Regions from separate parts of the Methylibium sp. T29-B genome, predicted to be linked through region 1. Evidence: riboswitches for the same ligand, from Rfam matches in the RefSeq annotation. Region 1 holds a riboswitch; the other holds the start of a gene.
The links. Region 1 has a riboswitch for S-adenosylhomocysteine ahead of ahcY (adenosylhomocysteinase). Riboswitches for the same ligand answer to the same signal wherever they lie in the genome.

Region 1 (7,946 bases):
TCCGGCTCCGCCGGCCCGCCAGCGTCGCCCCTTTCGAGGGGGAGCGGCGCAGCCGCAACGGGGGTGGGTGTCAATACCGATAGGTGTCGGCCTTGTACGGACCGGACTTGCTGACACCGATGTACGCAGCCTGCTCGTCAGTCAGCTCGGTCAGCATCGCGCCGACCTTCTTCAGGTGCAGGCGCGCCACCTTCTCGTCCAGGTGCTTGGGCAGCACGTAGACCTTGCCGGCCTGGTAGTCGGCGCTCTTCGTGAAGAGCTCGATCTGCGCGATGGTCTGGTTGGCGAACGACGAGCTCATCACGAAGCTCGGGTGTCCGGTGGCGCAGCCCAGGTTCACGAGGCGGCCCTTGGCCAGCAGCGTGATCTTCTTGCCGTCCGGGAAGACGACGTGGTCGACCTGCGGCTTGATCTCGTCCCACTTCAGCTTCTCGAGCGAGGCGACGTCGATCTCGTTATCGAAGTGGCCGATGTTGCAGACGATGGCCTCGTCCTTCATCGCCGCCATGTGCTCGTAGCGGATCACGTTCTTGTTGCCGGTGGCGCTGACGAAGATGTCGGCCTTGTCGGCGGCGTACTCCATCGTCACGACCTTGTAGCCTTCCATCGCGGCCTGCAGTGCGTTGATCGGGTCGATCTCGGTCACCCACACCTGGGCGCTCAGCGCGCGCAGCGCCTGCGCCGAGCCCTTGCCCACGTCGCCGTAGCCGGCCACGCAGGCGACCTTGCCGGCGATCATCACGTCGGTCGCGCGCTTGATGCTGTCGACCAGCGACTCGCGGCAGCCGTACAGGTTGTCGAACTTGCTCTTGGTCACCGAGTCGTTGACGTTGATTGCGCGGAACAGCAGCGTGCCCTTCGCGCTCATCTCGTTCAGGCGGTGCACGCCGGTGGTGGTTTCCTCGGTCACGCCGATGATCTGGGCGCTCTTGCGCGTGTACCAGGTCGGGTCCTGCGCCAGCTTGGCCTTGATCGCGGCGAACAGGCAGGTCTCCTCTTCGCTGGTGGGCTTGGAAATCACCGACGGGTCCTTCTCGGCCTTCTGGCCCAGGTGCATCAGCAGCGTCGCGTCGCCGCCGTCGTCGAGGATCATGTTTGGGCCTTCGCCGTCCGTTCCCTTGGCGCCGAAGTCGAAGATGCGGTGGGTGTAGTCCCAGTAGTCCGTGAGCGTCTCGCCCTTGTAGGCGAACACCGGCGTGCCGGCCGCCACCAGCGCGGCGGCGGCGTGGTCCTGCGTGGAGAAGATGTTGCACGAGGCCCAGCGCACCTGCGCGCCCAGCGCCTGCAGCGTTTCCACCAGCACCGCGGTCTGGATCGTCATGTGCAACGAGCCGGTGATGCGCGCACCCTTCAGAGGCTGGCTTGCGGCGAATTCCTGGCGGATCGCCATCAGGCCGGGCATCTCGGTCTCGGCGATCTTGATTTCCTTGCGACCCCAGTCGGCGAGCGACAGGTCGGCAACGTGGTGATCGTGGGTGGGGGTGGGCTTGAGGACGGCGCTCATGGACGGGTCTCCGTGATTCAGGAAACCGCAGGACGCCGCAGGAGAGGGTGTGCTCACCGGCGGCGGGGGCCTGCGGGTGAGCGCCGTTGCATCGGGGGATGACTTTCGAGCCTGGCTCCCGGGCGGGAGTTGCAACGCTCCTCGAAAGTGGGCGGATTCTAGCCGGTCTGCCCGCCATCCCCGGTTCGCGGCAGGGTCTCGGGCCGGCCGCCGTGCTCAGGTGCCCGGCATCGCCCGGTAGCCCGGCAGGGCGCGGACGCGCTCGATCCAGCGCGCGATGTGCCGGTACGGCGCGAGGTCGATCCCGCCCTCCGGCGCCAGCGCGACGTACGGGTACATCGCGCAGTCGGCGATGGTCGGTCGGCCGATCGCCAGCCAGGCGTGGTCGGCCAGGTGGGCATCGAGCAGCGGCAGGATGCGGGCCGCCCGGGCCAGCGTGTCGGCCTTGTCGAGCGTGTAGCCGAAGCGGTCGACCAGCCGCGCCGACGCGGGGCCGTTCTGGATCTCGTTGGCCGCGGTCGACAGCCACTGCACGATCTCGGCCTGCAGCGGCGCCTCGGCCGGCCACCAGGCGGCGCCGCCGTAGCTGCCCGCCAGGTGCACCAGGATCGCCTGCGAGTCGCGCAGCACCCGCTCGCCATCGACCAGAATCGGCAGCTCGCCCCAGGGGTTGAGGTCGGTCAGCGGCGGCCGCTTGTGCGCGCCGCCGAGGAAGTCGACCGGCACGATCTCCAGGTCGATGCCCGCCAGCGCCGCGAACAGCCGCACCTTGTAGCAGTTGCCGGACAGTTCCAGGTCGTAGAGCTTCATGCCGTGTCTCCTTGGGGGATCAGTTGGTCGAATTCGAGGACGTTGCCGTCCGGGTCGCGGATGAACAGCGCGATCCGGCGGGGGCCGAGCCGCCGCGGCCCTTCGGTGATCGCGATGCCCTGCCGCTGCAGCCAGTCCTGCAGCGCGGCCAGGTCGTCGACCACGAAGGCCGGGTGGGTGATGCCGGGCAGCTTGACCGGCTCGTCGAGCAGCGCGTTGCGTGCGCCCGGCCGGCGCGCCGCGTTGAAGATCAGGTTGATGCGCACGCCGTCGGCGCTCTCCATCTCGTTGGCCTCGTGGCCCGGGAAGCGGGCGCGCTCGACGAAGCCCAGCGCTTCGTAGAAGGCCAGCGCGCGTCGGCGGTCGCTGACGCGGATGCCGACGTGGTCGTAAGCGACGAGGCGGACCGGCGCGTGCGACGCTTCGGCCGGTGCGGCGCGGGGCGGGGAGACGGCGGCGGCGAGGCTCATCGGGGCGGACGGCGAGGGGCGGGCGATGAGCGTCAGTGTCGGCAGCCGACCGTGCCGCGCCAATGCCGTCGCGCTGACAACACCATTGCGCCCGGCGCACAGACGAAAGGCGGGCGATGGACCGGCTGAAGCCATGGCGACCTTCGTGCGCATCGTCGAGGCCGGCAGCCTGAGCGCCGCCGCCGAGGCGCGGGCCAGTCGCCCGCGGCGGCGGTCGTGCGCGCGCTGGCGGCGCTGGAGCGGCACCTCGGCGTGCGCCTGCTGAACCGCAACACGCGGCGCCTGGCGCTGACCGACGAGGGCGCGGAGTTCCTGGCCTGGAGCCGCCGCATCCTGGCCGAGTTCGACGCGGTCGAGCACGGCTTCGACGCGCGCCGCCACAGCCCCGGCGGCCTGCTGCGGCTGACCGCGCCGGTCGAGTTCGGGCGGCGCCACGTCGCCCCGCTGGTGAACGCCTTCCTCGCCGCCCATCCCGCGATGCGCATCGAGCTGACGCTGGCCGACCGCGTGGCCGACCTGCTGGACGAGGGCCTGGACCTCGCGCTGCGCATCGGCCGCCTGCCCGACTCCTCGATGGTCGCGGTGCCGTTGGGCCGCACGCGACTGGTGGTCTGCGCTAGCCCCGCCTACCTGCGCGAGGCCGGGCCGGTCGCGCACCCGTCGGCGCTGCGCGGGCTGGCCTGCATCGCCTTCGCGCCGCACGGGCGCCACTGGCACTTCCAGGACCGGGGCGCGCCGCTCACGCAGACCGTCTCGGCCCGGCTGGTGGCCAACCAGGTGCGGGCCGCCAGCCTGGCCTGCACGCAGGGCCTCGGCATCGCCCGGTTGCTGCACTATCAGGTCGCCGACGAGCTGGCCGACGGGCGGCTGCTGCGCCTGCTGCCGGCCTTCGAGCCGCCCGACCTGCCGATCCAGCTCGTCTACCCGCACGCGCGCCTGCTGTCGCCGCGGGTGCGCCAGTTCATCGACTGGGCCGCGCCGCGCCTCGCGGCGGCGATCCCCGACCCGTCCTGAGCCGACCCCGGCGCAAGCCCTCCCAGGGCGCGACAAGGCCCTCCACCTAAAATCGCGCCTCGCGCCGGGCGGACCCCGGTGCTGGAAAGAGGCCACGGCCCGCCGCGCGCAGCGCCGCCGGGACCCTGCGGTCGTGGCCGCGCACCTGCCGAGATTGGGAAAGTGATGTCGAACGTTCAGATCGCCGATGAAGTCCAGCGCAGGCGCACCTTCGCGATCATTTCCCACCCCGATGCCGGCAAGACCACGCTGACCGAGAAGCTGCTGCTGTTCTCGGGCGCGATCCATATCGCCGGCTCGGTGAAGGCACGCAAGGCCAGCCGCCATGCCACCTCCGACTGGATGGAGATCGAGAAGCAGCGCGGCATCTCGGTCGCCAGCTCGGTGATGCAGATGCTCTACCGCGACTGCGTGATCAACCTGCTCGACACCCCGGGCCACAAGGACTTCTCCGAAGACACCTACCGCGTGCTGACCGCGGTGGATGCCGCGCTGATGGTGATCGACGCGGCCAACGGTGTCGAGCCGCAGACCCGGCGGCTGATCGAGGTCTGCCGCCAGCGCGACACGCCCATCCTCACCTTCGTCAACAAGATGGACCGCGAAGGCAAGGAGCCGCTGGAGCTGCTCGACGAGATCGAGCAGGAGCTCGGCATGCCCTGCGTGCCGATGACCTGGCCGGTAGGCCAGGGCAAGGCCTTCGGCGGCATCGTCGACCTGCGCAAGCAGCAGATGCGTCTCTTCAAGGCCGGGGCCGACAAGCGCAGCGACGAGGGCGACGAGGTGGTGCCGCTGTCGCAGGCCGACACGCTGCGCGCCCGCTTCGGGCACGACTATGCGCTGGCCGAGCAGAACATCGAACTGCTGACCGCCGCCGCACCGGCCTTCGACGAGGCGGCCTTCGTGGCAGCGAAGCAGACGCCGGTGTTCTTCGGTTCCGGCGTCAACAACTTCGGCGTGCAGGAGGTGCTGGACGCGCTGGTCGACCTGGCGCCGCCGCCGGCCTCGCGCCACGTGACGCGGGCCGACGGCAGCGAGCACGAGGTGCCGCCGCAGTCGGCCGGGTTCTCCGGCGTGGTATTCAAGGTACAGGCCAACATGGACCCGTCGCACCGCGACCGCATCGCCTTCGTGCGCGTCAACTCCGGGCGCTACACCTCGGGCATGAAGCTGCGCGTGCAGCGCACCGCCAAGGAGCTGAGGCCCACCTCGGTGGTCACGTTCCTGTCGCAGCGGCGCGAGGCGGTCGAGGAGGCCTACGCGGGCGACATCATCGGCTTCACCACCCACGGTGGCGTGCAGCTCGGCGACACCATCACCGACAGCGAGGCGCCGGCGAGTTTCGGCACCTACACCGGCCTGCCGTTCTTCGCGCCCGAGCTGTTCCAGACCGTCGAGCTGGCCAACCCGATGAAGAGCAAGCAGCTGCAGCAGGGCCTGCTGCAGCTCGGCGAGGAGGGCGCGATCCAGGTGTTCCGGCCCACGGTCGGCGGCTCGATGCTGCTGGGCGCGGTCGGCCAGCTGCAGTTCGAGGTGGTGCAGCACCGCCTGAAGGCCGAGTACAGCGTGGATGTGCGCCTCACCGGCAGCCGCTTCCACGGCGCGCGCTGGGTGACCTGCGACGACGACGCGGCGATGCGCAAGTTCACCGACGAGGCCGCCAGCAAGCTCGCACTCGACGCGGCCGACACGCTGGCCTACCTGATGACCTCGCCCTACGACCTGCGCCTCACGCAGGACCGCCATCCCAAGGTGGTGTTCCACCCGCTGCGCGAGCACGCCGGCCTGGCGCTGCAGCAGGCCGCCTGAGCGGCCGTCCGCGGCGGCGGCGCGCGCGGGCTGGACGGCCCGGGCTGCCTCGTTGCAAGATGCGCGCACGGAGGGCTGCGCCATGTCCCACACGCCGGTGCTCATCGTCGGGGCAGGCCCCACGGGCCTGATGCTCGCCTGCCAGCTGGCCCGTCACGGGGTCGAGTTCCGCATCGTCGACGGCAAGGCCGGCCCGACCCGCGAATCGCGCGCCCTCGGCGTGCAGGCCCGCACGCTGGAGCTGTTCGACGCGATGGGCATCGCCGCCGAGGCCGTGGCGCAGGGCCGGGCCACCTTCGCGGGCAATATCTATGTCGGGCGCCGGCGCGTGCAGCGCATTCCGCTCGGCGACATCGGCCAGGCGGTGACGCCGTTTCCCTACCTGCTGATCCTCGAGCAGAGCCGCAACGAGGCGCTGCTCTACCAGACCCTGCGCGCCGCGGGCCGCGACGTGGAGTGGCAGACCTCGCTCGCCGACCTGCGCAACGAAGACGCGACCGGTGCCGTCGCCACGCTGCGCCACGCCGACGGCCGCAGCGAGACGCTGCACTGCGACTGGCTGGTCGGCTGCGACGGCGCCCGCAGCCCGGTGCGCGAGCAGCTCGGCCTGCCGTTCTCCGGCGGCACCTACGAGAACGCCTTCTACGTGGCCGACACCCGCGTCGACTGGGCGCTGCCGCACGGCGAGCTCACGGTCTGCCTGTCGAGCGAGACCTTCGTGGTGTTCTTCCCGATGCCCGGCGAGCAGCGCTACCGCGTCATCGGCACGCTGCCGCGCGACGCCGGCGGCGACGCGCCCGTGCTGCGCTTCGAGGACATCGAGGCGGCGGTGCGCGCGCAGATGGACATCGAGGTGCGCTTCGGCGAGACCGCCTGGTTCTCGTCCTACCGTGTGCACCACCGTTGCGTGGAGCGCCTGCGGGCCGGGCACTGCTTCGTCGCCGGCGATGCCGCGCACGTGCACAGCCCGGTCGGCGCGCAGGGCATGAACACCGGCCTGCAGGACGTGTGCAACCTGGCCTGGAAGCTGGCATTGGTGGTGCAGGGCCGTGCGCGCGACGACCTGCTCGACAGCTACCACGCCGAGCGCTGGCCGGTCGCGCAGCAGCTCCTGAAGACGACCGACAGCGCCTTCCAGTTCATCATCAGTCCCAACCCGCTGGTGCGGGCCTTCAGGCTGCACGTCTTCCCGCGCATCGCGGCGCGCGTGATGGCCCGGCCGGCGGTGCGCAAGCGCCTGTTCCGGGTGATCTCGCAGACCGGCATTCATTACCGAGGCAGCCGCCTGTCGCAAAGCCCGGGCGTCACGCCGGCGGCTGCGGCGATGACGGTGCGCGCCGGCGATCGCCTGCCGTATGCCGAGATCGCCGCGCCACTGGCGGACCCGTCGGCATCGGTCTACGCCTGGCTGGCGGCGCCGGGCTTTCACGTGTTGCTGCTGCAGCGCGAGCGAGAGGGCCTGGAGGCGCGCGCTTCCACCTGGGCCGCCCAGCTGGAAAGGGCCTGCCCCGGCTGGTTCCATGTGCACGCCGTCGCGTCCGGTCAGGGTGCCGATGCGCTGTTCGACGCGCTCGGCGTCACCGGGCGCGCGATGGTGCTGGTGCGCCCCGACCAGTACATCGCTTGCGTCGACGACCGGTTCGAGTCACCGGTGCTCGAGGCCTGGCTCGAGCGCACGCTCGGCCTGCGCATCGCCTGAGCCGGCGCGCGCGCGTCAGTCGCGTGGTCCGGCCGCGGGCACCGTGGCGGCCGACTTGCGGTACTCGCGCGGCGAGGCGCCGTAGCGCTGCTGGAGCTGCGGCTGAAATGCGCCGCATCGCTGAAGCCATGGCTGTAGGCGATCTGCGTCAGCGTGTGACGCGCCGCGCGCGGGTCGATCAGGGCGCGTTCGCAGGCGGCCAGGCGCTGGGCCCAGATCCAGCGTTCCAGCGTGCTGCCCTCGGAGCGGAACAGCTGGTGCAGGTAGCTGGTCGACAGCCCCAGCGCCGCGGCGATGCCCGGCACCGACAGCTGCGGATCACCCAGGTGGGCGACCACATGGGCCTTGATGCGCGCCAGCAGCGTGCGGCGCGAATGCGGCGTCGCTGCACGGCTGTCGGCGTCGCCGCGCAGGCCGCCGCCGACGGCGCCCAGCAAGGCCTCGGCCAGCGCCGGACGCGACAGGCGCGTGCCACGGCAGGCTTCGCGGACCTGGTGGATCAGCCGTCGTGCGGAGCTGCTGGCCGCCGAGATGGCCTGCGCCGTCTGCGCATCGCAATCGGGCGCACGCGCCATCAGCGTGGCGCAGGGGATGCGCAGCACGGCCTGCTGGTAGTCCTCTTCGAGCAGCAGTTCGTAGG
Region 2 (7,946 bases), on a different contig from region 1:
TGCCGCCGCGCTGACCGCGGAGCAGCGCACCCGGTTGGCCGCGCTGGACGTGCTGACGCCGGGGGACTTCGCGGCGGTGCAGCGGCAGGTCGAGCTGCTGGGCGACGTGTTCGAGCCCGACGGTTTCCTTTCGCAGCTGGAGGCCGAGCACCGCGTGAAGCCGGGCGTGCGCGAGCGCCGCAGCATCGGCTTCGTGCGCTAGGGCCTGCTAACGCTACCGGAGGGCTTGCGCCCGAGCTGCGTAGGCCGCAGGGGTAGGCGCGAGGGAGGCGGCGTGCTGTTGCACGCAACAACTGAGCAACGCCGCCCTGCGGCCTGCGCAGCTCGGGCCCGAAGGGTGATCCCAGGAAACGGGCGCCCTCGGCGTTGCCCATGCTCGCCGGGGGCCGACCCCGGCTGCGCTGTGCGCCTTGATGGCGTCCGTTTCCTGGGTCACGCGAGCCCTCCGGTAGCGTTAGCAGGCCCTAGCTTCGTCAGTAGGTGCATCGGTCGGCCTTCCTACAATCGGGGCATGAGTGCCCTGCCCTATACCCGTGCCGCCCAGTTGCCCGAGCTGCTGAAGCAGCGCATCCTGATCCTCGACGGCGCGATGGGCACGATGATCCAGCGCTACAAGCTCGGCGAGGCCGACTACCGCGGCGAGCGCTTCAAGGACCACGGCAAGGACCTGAAGGGCAACAACGAGCTGCTGCAGTTCACGCGGCCCGATGTCATCACCGAGATCCACGAGGGCTACCTCGCGGCCGGCGCCGACCTGATCGAGACCAACACCTTCGGCGCGACCACGATCGCCCAGGAAGACTACGGCCTGGCGCCGCTGGCACGCGAGATGAACGTGGTGGCGGCCCAGCTCGCGCGCGCCGCCTGCGACAAGTTCAGCACGCCGGACAAGCCGCGCTTCGTGGCCGGCGCCTTCGGCCCGACGCCGCGCACCGCGAGCATCAGCCCCGATGTCAACGACCCGGCGGCGCGCAACGTCAGCTTCGACGAGCTGCGGGCCGCGTACTACGAGCAGGGCGAGGGGCTGCTCGAGGGCGGCGCCGACCTCTTCCTGGTCGAGACCATCTTCGATACGCTGAACGCCAAGGCGGCGATCTTCGCGATCGACGAGCTGTTCGAGAACACCGGCGAACGCCTGCCGGTCATCATCTCCGGCACCGTCACCGATGCGTCGGGCCGCATCCTCAGCGGCCAGACCGTCAGCGCCTTCTGGCATTCGGTGCGCCACGCGCATCCGGTGGCCGTGGGGCTGAACTGCGCGCTCGGCGCGACGCTGATGCGGCCCTACATCGAGGAGCTGTGCAAGGCCGCGCCCGACACCTTCATCTCCTGCTACCCGAACGCCGGCCTGCCCAATCCGATGAGCGACACCGGCTTCGACGAGACCCCGGCGATCACCGGCGGCCTGGTCGAGGAGTTCGCGCGGGCCGGCTTCCTGAACATCGCCGGCGGTTGCTGCGGCACCACCCCGGATCACATCGCCGAGATCGCCCGGCGCGTCAGCGCCTACCGGCCGCGCGCACGGCAGGAGCGCTGGATCAGCGAGTTGAGCGAAGAGGCCGACGGCGATCTGCAGACGGCCTGACGGCGCGCGGCCGCCGGGCCTTCGCGCACATCGGCTGCATCACTTGCCGGCCGGGCGGTCGCTGACCAGCAGTTCCAGTCCGGCGCCTTCGGCCCGGCCCAGGCCCACGATGCGCGAGATCGGCACGCCGCGGCCCACGAGGTAGTCGCGCACGCTGGCGGCGCGGTCCTGGACGATCCGGCCCGAGACCTTGTCGTCGGCCGGGGCGCCGATCTGCAGTTCAGTGGTCGCCGCGTGCGGCTTGAAGCCGGTCGCGAACTGGTCGAGCACTGCGGCCAGTGCCGGCTTGACGGCGGTGCGCTGCGGGTCGAAGGCATGCTTGGTCGGCACCTCGACACGCAGGCGGTGGTCGCCGGTGCTGTCGACGACGACCGGCGTGCCCTTGAGCGCGTCCCTGAGGCGCAGGCGCTGGGCCTCCAGCGCCGGTGACAGGCCGGAGCCGAACAGGCCGCCGAAGCCCGAGCTGCCGGAGCCGGGGGTGCCGGGGGCTCCCGGGCGGCTGGCGCACCCGGCCAGGGCGAATGCCAGGCAAAGCAACCCGGCCGTGTAGGAAGGAGAGAAGAGAGAGAAGCGTGTCATGCCGGGCATTGCACCCGGGCCCTGCGTGCCGCACAAGGGGGACGGCCGGACTGCGGAGGGGTATTGGGTGAGGCTTTGTAAACGCGGGCGCGCGTAAAATCGTCGGTGCTCGAGGAGCGTTGCGACGGTTGCCCAGGCTTTGGGACGACCGCCAGGCTCGGGCCGGCGGCACCGCGAGGGCTGCCCTGCAACGGCGCTCACCCCTCCGCCGACCGGCGGGCTGCGGGTGGGCCGCAGCACCGGCGCGGCGCGTCTTTCGGTGAACTGCCATGTCGACAGCTGCTGCTCCTGATTTCTCGAACGTGCCGCCGATGCGCCTGTCCGGCCTGGAGCCGGTGGCCATCGGCGAGCGCTCGCTGTTCGTCAACATCGGCGAACGCACCAACGTCACCGGCTCCAAGGCCTTCGCGCGGATGATCCTCGGCGGGCAGTTCGAGGAGGCGCTGGCCGTGGCGCGCCAGCAGGTCGAGAACGGCGCGCAGGTGATCGACATCAACATGGACGAGGCCATGCTCGACAGCAAGGCCGCGATGGAGCGCTTCCTGAAGCTCATCGCCTCCGAGCCCGAGATCGCGCGCGTGCCGATCATGATCGACAGCTCGAAGTGGGAGGTGATCGAGGCCGGGCTGAAGTGCATCCAGGGCAAGGGCATCGTCAACTCGATCTCGATGAAGGAAGGCGAGGACGCCTTCCGCCACCAGGCGAAGCTGGTGCGCCGCTACGGCGCCGCCGCCGTGGTGATGGCGTTCGACGAGCAGGGCCAGGCGGATACCTTCGCGCGCAAGATCGAGATCTGCGAGCGGGCCTACCGCATCCTCGTCGACGAGGTGGGATTCGCGCCCGAGGACATCATCTTCGACCCCAACATCTTTGCCATTGCGACCGGCATCGAGGAGCACGACAACTACGCGGTCGATTTCATCGAGGCCACGCGCTGGATCAAGCAGCACCTGCCGGGCGCCAAGGTGTCGGGCGGCGTGTCCAACGTGAGCTTCAGCTTCCGCGGCAACGAGCCGGTGCGCGAGGCCATCCACACGGTCTTCCTGTACCACGCGATCCAGGCCGGCATGGACATGGGCATCGTCAACGCCGGCATGGTGGGCGTGTATGACGACCTGGACGCCGAGCTGCGCGAGCGCGTCGAGGACGTGGTGCTGAACCGCAAGCCGGCCTACAAGCCGGGCGAGGCGCAGCTGTCGCCGGGCGAGCGGCTGATCGAGATCGCCGAGCGCGCCAAGGGCGCGGCCAAGGACGACAGCACCCGCCTCGCGTGGCGCGCCGGCACCGTGAACGAGCGGCTGTCGCATGCGCTGATCCACGGCATCACCGACTTCATCGTCGTCGACACCGAGGAGGCCTGGCAGGCGATCCGGGCCGACGGCGGGCGGCCGCTGCACGTGATCGAGGGGCCGCTGATGGCCGGCATGAATGTGGTCGGCGACCTCTTCGGCCAGGGCAAGATGTTCCTGCCGCAGGTGGTGAAGAGCGCGCGCGTGATGAAGCAGGCGGTGGCGCACCTGCTGCCCTATATCGAGGAGGAGAAGAAGGCGCTGATCGATGCCGGCGGCGAGGCCAAGGCCAAGGGCAAGGTGGTGATCGCGACGGTGAAGGGCGACGTGCACGACATCGGCAAGAACATCGTCACCGTGGTGCTCCAGTGCAACAACTTCGAGGTCGTCAACATGGGCGTGATGGTCGCGTGCCAGGACATCCTCGCGAAGGCCAAGGTCGAGGGCGCCGACATCATCGGCCTGTCGGGCCTGATCACGCCCAGCCTCGAGGAAATGCAGCACGTGGCTGCCGAGATGCAGCGCGACGACTACTTCCGCGTGAAGAAGATCCCGCTGCTGATCGGCGGGGCCACCTGCAGCCGGGTCCACACCGCGGTCAAGATCGCCCCCAAGTACGAAGGCCCGGTGGTCTACGTGCCTGACGCCTCGCGCAGCGTGGGCGTGTGCAGCGAGCTGCTGAGCGACGAGCGGGCCGCGAAGTACATCGAGGAACTGAAGGTCGACTACGACAAGGTGCGCCTGCAGCACGCAAACAAGAAAGCCACGCCGATGGTCTCGCTGGCCGCGGCACGGGCCAACAAGACGCCGATCGACTGGCGCGGCTACGCGCCGCCGCAACCGAAGTTCGTCGGCCGCCGCGTGTTCAGGAACTACGACCTGGCCGAGCTCGCGCAGCAGATCGACTGGGGCCCGTTCTTCCAGACCTGGGACCTGGCGGGCGCCTTCCCGCAGATCCTGCGCGACGAGGTGGTCGGCGCCGAGGCGCAACGCGTGATGAGCGACGGCAAGCGCATGCTGCAGCGGCTGATCGAGGGCCGCTGGCTGCAGGCGCACGGCGTGATCGGCCTGTACCCGGCCAACACGGTGAACGACGACGACATCGAGATCTACACCGACGAGACGCGCCGCGAGGTGCTGATGACGTGGCACGGTCTGCGCATGCAGACCGAGCGGCCGGTGGTCGACGGCGTGAAGCGGCCGAACCGCTGCCTGGCCGATTTCGTCGCCCCGAAGTCGAGCGGGCTGGCCGACCACGTCGGCCTGTTCGCGGTGACCGCCGGCCATGGCGTCGACAAGAAGGAGGCGGCCTTTCTGGCCGACCATGACGACTACTCCGCGATCATGCTGAAGGCGCTGGCCGACCGGCTGGCCGAGGCCTTTGCCGAGCGCATGCACCAGCGCGTACGCACCGATTTCTGGGGCTACGCGGCCGATGAGGCGCTCAGCACCGAACAGCTGATCGCCGAGCAGTACCGCGGCATCCGCCCCGCACCTGGCTATCCGGCCTGCCCCGACCACACCGTCAAGCGCGACATGTTCCGCGCGCTGCAGTGCGAGGAGATCGGCATGACGCTGACCGAGAGCCTCGCGATGACGCCGGCCGCCAGCGTCAGCGGCTTCTACCTCGCCCACCCCGCTGCGGCCTACTTCAATGTCGGCAAGATTGGAGAGGACCAGTTGCGCGACTGGGCGGGCCGGACGCAGCAGGAACTGGCGCAGGCAGAGCGCGCCCTCGCCCCGCTGATGTAACGCGTAAGGCGCTGTTTAACGGCGCCTTACATCTGATGCATTCGCCGCTGCAACGCGGCGCGGTGGCTCGTGTCCAATCGGTCGCCCGAAGGAGGACGATCGATCATGGAAGCAGCATCCCGAACATCTGACAAAACTGCCGGCGGCCTGCCGCGCTGGATGTGGCTGGCCGGTGGCGCGGTCGCGCTGACCATTGCCGGAGTCGCCAGTGCGCTGGCCCTGCAGCAGCGCGCGCAGCCGGCATCTGCCGCGGCGGCGGTCGCGCCCGTTGAAGAGATCGTGTCGCCCGCGCCCAAGCCCTCGCGCGGCGTGACCGCCGGCCAGCCGGCTGGCCATGCGTCACCGGCAGCGGCGGCCTGCGCGCAGTGCGGCGTGGTCGAGTCGGTGCAGGCGGTGAAGGTCAAGGGCGAGGCCAGCGGCGTTGGCGCGGTCGCCGGCGGCGTGCTCGGTGGCGTGGTCGGCAACCAGTTCGGCGGCGGCAACGGTCGTACCGCGATGACGGTGCTCGGTGCGGTGGGCGGTGGCGTGGCCGGTCACGAGATCGAGAAGAACGTGAAGGCGAAGACGGTCTACAGCGTGCGCGTGCGCATGGACGACGGCAGCCTGCGCACGCTGCAGCAGTCGCAGGCGCCGGCGGTCGGTGCGCGGGTCAAGGTCGACGGAACGACGCTGCGCGCCGCCTGAGCGCGCGCGTCGAGTCAAAGGGCCCGTTCGTTCAGCCTGCCGCCAGCACGCGGCGGTACTGGATCGCCTCGGCCACGTGGCCGACACCGATGTGCTCGGCACCGGCCAGGTCGGCGATGGTGCGCGCCACCCGCAACAGGCGGTGCTGGCCGCGGGCCGACCAACCGAGTCGCAAGGACGTGGCCTGCATGAACTGCGCCGCACCGGGCTCGATCGCCACGTGTGTGTCGATGCCGTTGCTGTCGAGGAATGCGTTGCTGCAACCCTGGCGCCGGTGCTGCCGTTCGCGCGCTCGTGCGGCACGTTCGGCGACGGCCTCGCTCGGGTCTCCGTCGGGAAGGGCCGACAGCGCCTCGGGGCCGACCGCCGGCACCTCCACCTGCAGGTCGATGCGGTCGAGCAGCGGGCCGCTGATGCGGCCCTGGTAACGAGCCACCATGTCGCTGGAGCAGCGGCAGGTTCTCAATGTGGAGCCGGCGTGGCCGCAAGGGCAGGGGTTCATCGCCGCGATCAACTGGAAGCGCGCGGGGAATTCGGCCTGGCGCGCCGCGCGCGAGATCGTGATGCGACCCGTTTCCAAGGGCTCACGCAGGGCCTCCAGCGCGGCGCGAGGAAACTCCGGCCACTCGTCGAGGAACAGCACGCCGTGATGGGCCAGCGAAATCTCGCCCGGCCGCGGTGGTGATCCGCCGCCGACCAGCGCGACCGCGGAAGCACTGTGGTGCGGGGCACGCAGCACGCGCTCGCGCCAGCGACCGGCGTCGAAGCGTCCCACCAGGCTCAGCACGGCCGCGGACTCCAGCGCCTGTTCGTCGCTCAGCGGTGGCAGCAGGCCGGCGAAGCGCTGCGCCAGCATCGACTTGCCGGCCCCTGGTGGACCGACCAGCAGCACGCTGTGCTGGCCCGCCGCGGCAACCTCGAGCGCGCGCTTGGCGGCGGCTTGCCCCTTCACGTCGCGCAACTCGCCCCACCGGGGTGCCGTCGGCGGACGCGGCCAGGGCGTGGCCGCCGACAGGGGCTGCGCTGCGTCGCCGGGCAGCAGCGCACTGACCACGTCGAGCAAGTGCTTGGCGGAGCGCACCTGCAGTCCTTCGATCAAGGCGGCCTCGCGCGCACTCGGGTCCGGCAGCACCAGCGGGCGTTCCCGGCCCTCATGTCGCGCGGCCAGCGCCATCGCCAGCGCACCCCGTACCGGCCGCAGGTCGCCGGCGAGCGACAACTCTCCGGCGAACTCCAGATCGGCCAGTCGCCCCGCATCGATCTGGCCGCTGGCGGCCAGGATGCCCAGCGCGATCGGCAGGTCGAAGCGGCCCGACTCCTTGGGCAGATCGGCTGGCGCCAGATTGACCGTGATGCGCTGGTTGTGGGGAAACGCCAGGCCGCTGTTCAGCAGTGCGGCACGGACTCGCTCACGCGCCTCCTTGACTTCGGTGTCGGCCAGACCGACGAGCGTGAAACTCGGCAGACCGTTCGCCAGATGCACCTCGACGGTGACTTCGGGGGCATCGAGCCCATCGAGAGCACGGCTGTGGACAACGGCGAGCGACATGTCCGATCGATCATGGCATCGCGCCTCCGCCACCACGAGCCCACCGAAGGGTGGTTGGCTCGCACTTTGGCACCGCAGGGGTGCCAAAAGTTGCAGACATCCCTGTTTTGGGGCGCCACCGATACAAGCGTCCCCGGTTCGGCTCGCGACTCCCTGTTATGGCGCAGTGGCACAGAACCTGCTGAGTCGTCGTTCGTGCTCTGAACCGAGACCTTGTAACCGTCCCGTCCACCCAAGGAGAACGCCATGAAGATGGTGACTGCCATTGTCAAGCCCTTCAAGCTTGACGAAGTTCGTGAGGCCTTGAGCGCTATCGGCGTTCAGGGCATCACGGTGACCGAAGTCAAAGGCTTCGGCCGCCAAAAGGGCCACACCGAGCTGTATCGCGGTGCGGAGTACGTTGTCGACTTCCTGCCCAAGGTCAAGATCGAGGCAGCCGTCGATGACGCCATCGTCGACCGCGTGATCGAAGCGATCGAAGCCTCGGCCCGCACCGGCAAGATCGGTG

Region 2: it holds a riboswitch for S-adenosylhomocysteine, as region 1 does, so the genes downstream of both, metH (methionine synthase) here and ahcY (adenosylhomocysteinase) in region 1, are expected to answer to the same signal.

Annotation. Positions count from the first base shown of each region.
Region 1 is NZ_AZSN01000092.1:2,538-10,483, reverse strand. Features, by position in the region: gene ahcY (adenosylhomocysteinase) at 71-1,504, opposite strand; S-adenosyl-L-homocysteine riboswitch at 1,576-1,653, opposite strand; gene Y694_RS14320 (glutathione S-transferase family protein) at 1,721-2,314, opposite strand; gene Y694_RS14315 (VOC family protein) at 2,311-2,784, opposite strand; gene Y694_RS14310 (LysR substrate-binding domain-containing protein) at 3,001-3,798, shown strand; gene Y694_RS14305 (peptide chain release factor 3) at 3,964-5,607, shown strand; partial or broken gene Y694_RS26525 (FAD-dependent monooxygenase) at 5,690-6,715, shown strand; gene Y694_RS23525 (helix-turn-helix domain-containing protein) at 7,150-7,946, opposite strand, start outside.
Region 2 is NZ_AZSN01000062.1:13,693-21,638, reverse strand. Features, by position in the region: partial or broken gene Y694_RS11650 (ATP-binding protein) at 1-202, shown strand, start outside; gene Y694_RS11645 (homocysteine S-methyltransferase family protein) at 512-1,585, shown strand; gene Y694_RS22575 (hypothetical protein) at 1,625-2,164, opposite strand; S-adenosyl-L-homocysteine riboswitch at 2,270-2,370, shown strand; gene metH (methionine synthase) at 2,476-5,205, shown strand; gene Y694_RS11630 (glycine zipper 2TM domain-containing protein) at 5,311-5,889, shown strand; gene Y694_RS11625 (YifB family Mg chelatase-like AAA ATPase) at 5,921-7,438, opposite strand; gene Y694_RS11620 (P-II family nitrogen regulator) at 7,685-7,946, shown strand, end outside.